Undibacterium sp. 5I1: one gene and its partner. The main gene of each other region encodes a partner of the protein of the gene in region 2 in a complex. Links are inferred from orthologs where the notes say so. Each region holds a gene or a part of one and is shown on either strand. Other genes may lie near its edges.

Region 1 (3,314 bases), 680 kb from region 2 along the record:
GGAAAATGTTATGAAAACTTCTTTACGCTTATTATCCGGCGCGGCACTCATCTCCTCTTTGGCCGCTTGCAGTTCTATGAGCTCTATGATGAAAGCACCAGATGCGCCTGCCGCAGTTGCTGTACCTGCAGGCAATAAACTGGTCATGATGGCGGTTGGTGCTGGCGATCTGACGTATGAATGCCGCGTAAAAGCAGCGATGCCAGGTGCTTATGAGTGGGTGTTTGCTGGACCGACTGCCGTGTTGTCAGATCAAAGCGGTAAAGCGGTGGGCAAATATTATGCTGGCCCGACTTGGGAAGCCAATGACGGTAGCAAAGTCACTGGTAAGCAATTGGCGGTGACCCCGGGCGCAGCCAATGCGATTCCTTTGCAATTGGTTAAAGCTAATCCATCTATGGGTAATGGTGCGATGACTGATATCAGCTATATCCAACGTCTAAATACGATGGGTGGCATTGCGCCATCAGATAGCTGTGCTGCTGCCAATGTTGGCGCTAAAAAGTTGGTCAAGTATCAAGCAGATTATTACTTTTACAAAGCGATGTAATCGAGAGATATTGCGACCAATCATGGTCGCGATATAAAGTGCGCTTTGACGATCATGTAGTGGCGGCATTTGAAAAATCCATTTGCCGCTGTACTTTGGGGATGCCGCTGGCATCCCTTTTTTTGTCGATATGGTTTGCTGGGGATGTATAAATAAATCAGCTCAATTAAACCCAGATTTTCCATTAGACCGCTACCACTTCGCAAAAAACGCAGATGGCGTGCGGTCTTCAGAGGGATAACACCACCGCGATTTGAGTGGCAGCGCTAAAGCGACAATTGCACCTTTGGCGAACTGCCTGGCGTTGTCGCTCCTCCTAGCAAGATGCAGCTTGCGTTGTCGTCGCGTCTAGCCAGTCAGTTCGCCAAAGGCACACTTGTCGCTGTTCCAATGGAAAATCTGGGTTAAAAATTAATCCAGACTTGGTTGCACGCCATTCACGCTGATCTCAGTCGTCCCGTCAGCCAATCGCACTGTAATCTGGCTATTCGGATGCAAGTCCTTACCAGAGCGTATTAGTTTGCCTTTACGGTCACTCAAAATAGCGTAGCCGCGCTCCAGTGTTCTTTGTGGATTGAGCATTTCTAGCTGCGCTTTTAAGCCCGCCAGCGCTACTCTTTGAGTACCCGTCTGATGCTTAAAAGTGGTGCTCAACCTGCGTTGTGATTCTTGCAAATTGGCCCGATATGCCTGCATGTCTGGCCGATTGCCTTGAAGCCGGGTTCGTAATTGATGCCAACTGGCATGGGCCTGCTGGCGTGGGATTGCACTGGCAAATTTGAGACGTTGCACAGCACTTTCGAGAGCTAATTTTTTCGCTTTGATGGCGTTGATCGGACTCACTAAACGCCGTGTCAGCCAATCGACATTCTGGTTTTGATTCGCCAGTTGTCTTTGCATTCCCCTTTGCAGATGGATGCGGTATTGCAGCAGCGTTTCCAGCCAGTCTTCACGCGGTGCTGCCGCTAATTCAGCCGCTGCCGTAGGAGTAGCCGCACGTACATCGGCGGCAAAATCGGCAATGGTGAAGTCAGTTTCATGGCCCACGCCGCTGATTACAGGCATCGCGCAATGGCTGATTGTGCGCGCCACGATTTCTTCATTAAATGCCCATAAGTCCTCAATACTTCCGCCGCCGCGACAGACCAGCAGCACATCACATTCTTCACGCGCCGAGGCGGTAGCAATTGCTTGCGCAATTTTATTTGCCGCACCTTCGCCTTGTACTGGTGTAGGGTAAAGGATGACGTTGACATGCGGCGCGCGTCGTTGCAGCGTGGTCAACACATCGCGCAATGCCGCCGCTTGCGGACTACTGACAATCCCTATCGTTTTAACAAAATGCGGAATAGGGCGCTTATGCTCTGGATCAAACAGACCTTCTTTTGCCAGTTGTGCTTTTAACTGCAAAAAAGCTTCGTACAAATTACCCACGCCGGCGCGACGGATTGCTTCTACATTTATTTGATAATCGCCGCGCGGGGCATACAAACCGACCAATGCGCGGACTTCAACTTTATCGCCCTCGCGCGGCATAAAGTCTGCGTATTGCGAGCGGCCACGGAACATGACTGCCCGCACTTGTGCCTGCGCGTCTTTTAGCGTGAAGTACCAATGTCCAGAGGTGGCGCGGGTGAAATTAGATATTTCGCCGGAAACCCACGTCAGTGGGATGTTTCGTTCTAATAATTGCGCAACTGCTTGGTTTAGCGCCGATACTGTGATTACAGATGGCGTCAATATTGGAGTTTCAGTACGGGATTCTGGATTCATAAAGCTGAGCAAGTCAAAAGCTGTCCACAGAGGGAAGGGTTGGTCATCAGAATGTCATTAAGTGTTAATGATGTCAAAAATATTTCCCGAGTCTTTCTTAAGTCATTGATTTTAAAAAGAATATTATTCTTAGTAAATTGCGGTGAAAAAAAGAAAATCCTTATAAATCAAGGACTTTAGCGAAGCTTCTTGATCTTGTTCACAAACTTATCCACAGTATCAGCGGGTACTTATATCTTGTTATACAAAAATAGTATGGCGATTTGATTGGACATCAATTAGCTTGATCTGCTGCCTATTTTATTTGCAGTAAGCTAATATTTAATGAAAACAATGACTTAGCGACAATCACCGGGTTTGTGCACAATCTTATCCACAAAATGTGTGCAGAAATAGTCGCTACCTGTGAATAAGTAGATGTCGAAATCCAGTTGCGCTTAAAACTTAAGCAAAAAGGGTCATATTATCCTGTTTGCTCAATTTAAAGGCATGTTCTATATCGCTATAAAAATCATGGACTTGGCGTTATTCACAAAGCTTCTTCACAGTCTTATCCACAAAATATGTGCAGAACCTGGGTACGATCTGTGAATTTGCGGCTTACGAACGATAACCGGGCGTAAGTAAGTGGTTTACCCACAAAAACATCAATTTGCCCGTTAATTAAGCAGCAAGTTAATTAGCTTATAAATCAGCCACTTAGGGTTATCTGCTTGCCTTGTTCACAATGTTATCCACATTAACTGTGCAGAACTTATCTCGTTTTGAGATTGCTTACGCCATCAAAATTGCGGATAAGCCGCTGCTTAATTCTGTAGCAGCAAGATAAAACTGATTAAAATCAAAAGCTTAACAAGCTACCCCAGAGTTATCCACAATCTTGCACACAGAATTTGTGCAAAACTATCTTAACTTCACGACCGGACGACACTATCGGATTGTCTAAAAGATAATTTAAGATTTTCGCCAACGATACTTGCTCGCAAGCAGA
Region 2 (3,048 bases):
GCTGATCCCTCTGCCTGCCTGTCTGACAAATCTTTTGCTGATCATTGGCATCGTTACTCGATGTTTCTGATGGAGTTTTTTCTGAGAAAATTTGCTTCAGCTTTTGACTAAAATCTTTTTTACCGAATTGACTAGAGCCTGGATTTTCTGTCTTTTTTATCCGATAGGATTCATGTAAATCAGGCAAGATCCCTTGGTACACCAAAAATTCATTTAATGCCTGAAAAATAGGCGACAGATCAAACAAAATATCTCCGCGTAGCAAAGGCAGAATCAGCGGATGGGTATTCGTATCAGGATTAAATTTGCACCATGATGCATGCACCACACGTAAAAAAAATTCTGGCCTGAATGGATTTTGCGTAATGCTCAGACTATCAATGCCAATGATGCAAGCCAGACGCATACTTAAAGCGGCCAATTGCTCTGCACTGGACAACTCCAGGGAGCGACTCGCACGCCCAAAAGCCAGTTTTTTGTCCATCTCCTCATATGACACCAGCGTCAAGGCAATGTCTTGTTGCTCGACACGCTCTGATTGAGGCTTAGTTGGTAATGAATTTGCTGATGATATTGATGACAAAGCCTGGATTTCTTTACGAAATGCCGCCTGGATATCAGCAGAACATAAATAGTAGAAAGCGTAACCGTTGTTCTTTAGTAACTGACCAGAATTAAAATTTAAATTCGCTTCCCGTGCGTCACCAACTTGCTCCGATGCGGCAAAAAATGCATTCGCTAAGCGTGCTGCAAAGGCATCCAGTTGCGCCACCACCAAGTGCGTCGCATGTGGAATCAGAGCACGCAAAATATCTGCACGCGCTAAAGGTGCTTTCTGGGACTGCCGATGATCGGGCGATTGTGCTGACATGACAGTTGTGTTTAAGGAAAGTTATTAGCAAAGTTTGTCAAACGAATATAGTGTAATCCCTTGTCGGAAGTCTTCGCACTGACTTCCACGATCGCCCAAATCATACTTATCAAGCCTTGCGCAACAGAATTTGACTTTATCTGAATTGTTTTAACTTGGTTTAACTTGGTTTGACTTGGTTTGATTTGGTTTGATTTGACTATATACGAATAATTTCCACATGGAAATGTTTGAATCGCAATTTCAGCTGCTTTTTTAAGCAAATTCTCTTTTTTACGATATCAAAAAAATAAAATCCATAAGAACATAAAAGTGAATAATGCCGAGATAGAAAGGATAGCTCTAAAAAAGCTGCTAATTATGCCAACTAAGCTGATTATCAACTGGGTTTGCACTAAAATGCAGGGTTAGACTCAATTTGCTCTTCAAGACTACCTATGCCAAAAAAATTACCCTCCATCGGACAACTCGGTCAGAACGATCAGCCAACTTCTTTCGAAGCAGCGATGTCGGAATTATTAGAACTGGTCGCCCAGATGGAAGCTGGTGAGCTGCCTTTAGAAGCCTCTGTCACGGCTTATCAACGTGGGGCCGAATTGATTAAATACTGTGCAGGCCAACTCGACAAAGTAGAACAGCAGGTCAAAGTACTGGAAGCTGGCATGCTGAAACCTTTCGTTGCAGATAATTCTGGCGAGGCCGATGCATGAGCGCGCATTTTCAGGATTGGATGAAATCCACTCAGCAGCAATTTGAAGTCTTATTAGCTAGTTTCTTACCAGATAGCGATGTGGTACCAGCAAAACTACATCAGGCAATGCGTTACGCCGCTTTAGATGGCGGCAAACGCGTGCGTCCTTTGTTAGTGTATGCCGCCGGTTTTATGTTTGATGCGCCAGCGGATTTATTGGCGCGTGCCGCCGCCGCATTAGAAATGATTCACGCTTATTCATTAGTGCATGACGACATGCCCTGTATGGATGATGACGCTTTGCGTAGAGGCAAACCTACTGTGCATGTCAAATATGATGAGGCAACTGCCCTGTTGGTTGGTGATGCGCTGCAAGCACAAGCTTTTTTGGTCTTGGCAGAAGCAGAGAGTGAATCTTTACGGCAAGTTGCCATGCTGCGTTTGCTGGCACAAGCCGCTGGGTCAACCGGTATGTGCGGCGGTCAGGCGATTGATTTAGCCAGCGTCGGTGTCGCCTTAACAGTAGATCAGCTTGAACAAATGCACCGTTTAAAAACAGGTGCATTGCTGCGTGGCTCAGTCATCATGGGCGCGATGTGTGGCAAGACTTTATCCGCGGCGGAAGTCGCTGCGCTTGATGCATACGCCAGCGCAATTGGACTGGCATTTCAGGTAGTGGATGATGTCCTGGATGCCACCGCAGATTCTGTCACCCTAGGTAAAACTGCTGGCAAAGATGCAGCAGATAACAAGCCGACCTACGTATCCTTGCTGGGTCTGGAAGCGTCACAAGCGCTGGCAAAAAAACTATGCGACGACGCCCATGCTGCGTTGTTGCCCTTTGGAGAAAAAGCACACATCCTGCGCAACCTGGCAGATTTGATTGTGCAGAGGAAGGCGTAATTTATGACCACAACTAATAATACAAACACTCTGTTAGACAGCATTAATTCTCCAGCCGATTTACGCAAGCTAACACGTGCCCAATTAAAACCGCTGGCCGACGAGTTACGTCATTTTGTGATTGATTCTGTGTCTAAAACGGGCGGTCATTTATCGTCTAATTTAGGCACTGTTGAACTCACCATCGCGCTGCACTATGTATTTCAGACACCGGAAGATCGTCTGGTCTGGGATGTGGGTCATCAAACGTATCCGCATAAAATTCTGACGGGTCGTCGTGATCGCATGCATACCTTGCGTCAGTTGAATGGTATCTCCGGTTTCCCGCGCCGGGTTGAGAGCGAATACGACACGTTTGGTACGGCGCATTCATCGACATCGATTTCTGCTGCATTAGGGATGGCTTTGGCGGCAAAAACCAAAGGCGAGGATCGACATTCCGTTGCCATCATTGGCGATGGCTCAATGACAGCCGGCATGGCGTTTGAGGCCTTGAATAATGCGGGCGTCTACGACGATATTAACTTACTGGTGATTCTGAACGACAACGATATGTCGATCTCGCCACCGGTCGGTGCGCTCA

What was found.
Region 1: the proteins of RGU72_RS12680 (region 2) and xseA are in contact, whole or in part, in a cryo-EM structure (PDB 8TXR), measured with the Escherichia coli proteins. The link is inferred for Undibacterium sp. 5I1 from one-to-one orthologs.

Annotation. Positions count from the first base shown.
Region 1 is NZ_JAVIWI010000001.1:2,200,480-2,203,793, reverse strand. The notes cover bases 143-3,123. They hold xseA (exodeoxyribonuclease VII large subunit), read right to left. Parts: upstream 2,324-3,123; coding sequence 962-2,323; downstream 143-961. Other genes in these bases: RGU72_RS09740 (DUF3455 domain-containing protein), read left to right, coding at 143-550. In the rest of the region: more of RGU72_RS09740, read left to right, coding at 11-142. UniProt on the Escherichia coli protein: Bidirectionally degrades single-stranded DNA into large acid-insoluble oligonucleotides, which are then degraded further into small acid-soluble oligonucleotides.
Region 2 is NZ_JAVIWI010000001.1:2,879,232-2,882,279, forward strand. What follows is about bases 230-2,944. They hold RGU72_RS12680 (exodeoxyribonuclease VII small subunit), read left to right. Parts: upstream 230-1,308; coding sequence 1,309-1,581; downstream 1,582-2,944. Other genes in these bases: RGU72_RS12675 (DUF1631 family protein), read right to left, coding at 230-871; RGU72_RS12685 (farnesyl diphosphate synthase), read left to right, coding at 1,578-2,465; dxs (1-deoxy-D-xylulose-5-phosphate synthase), read left to right, coding at 2,469-2,944. In the rest of the region: more of RGU72_RS12675, read right to left, coding at 1-229; more of dxs, read left to right, coding at 2,945-3,048. UniProt on the Escherichia coli protein: Bidirectionally degrades single-stranded DNA into large acid-insoluble oligonucleotides, which are then degraded further into small acid-soluble oligonucleotides.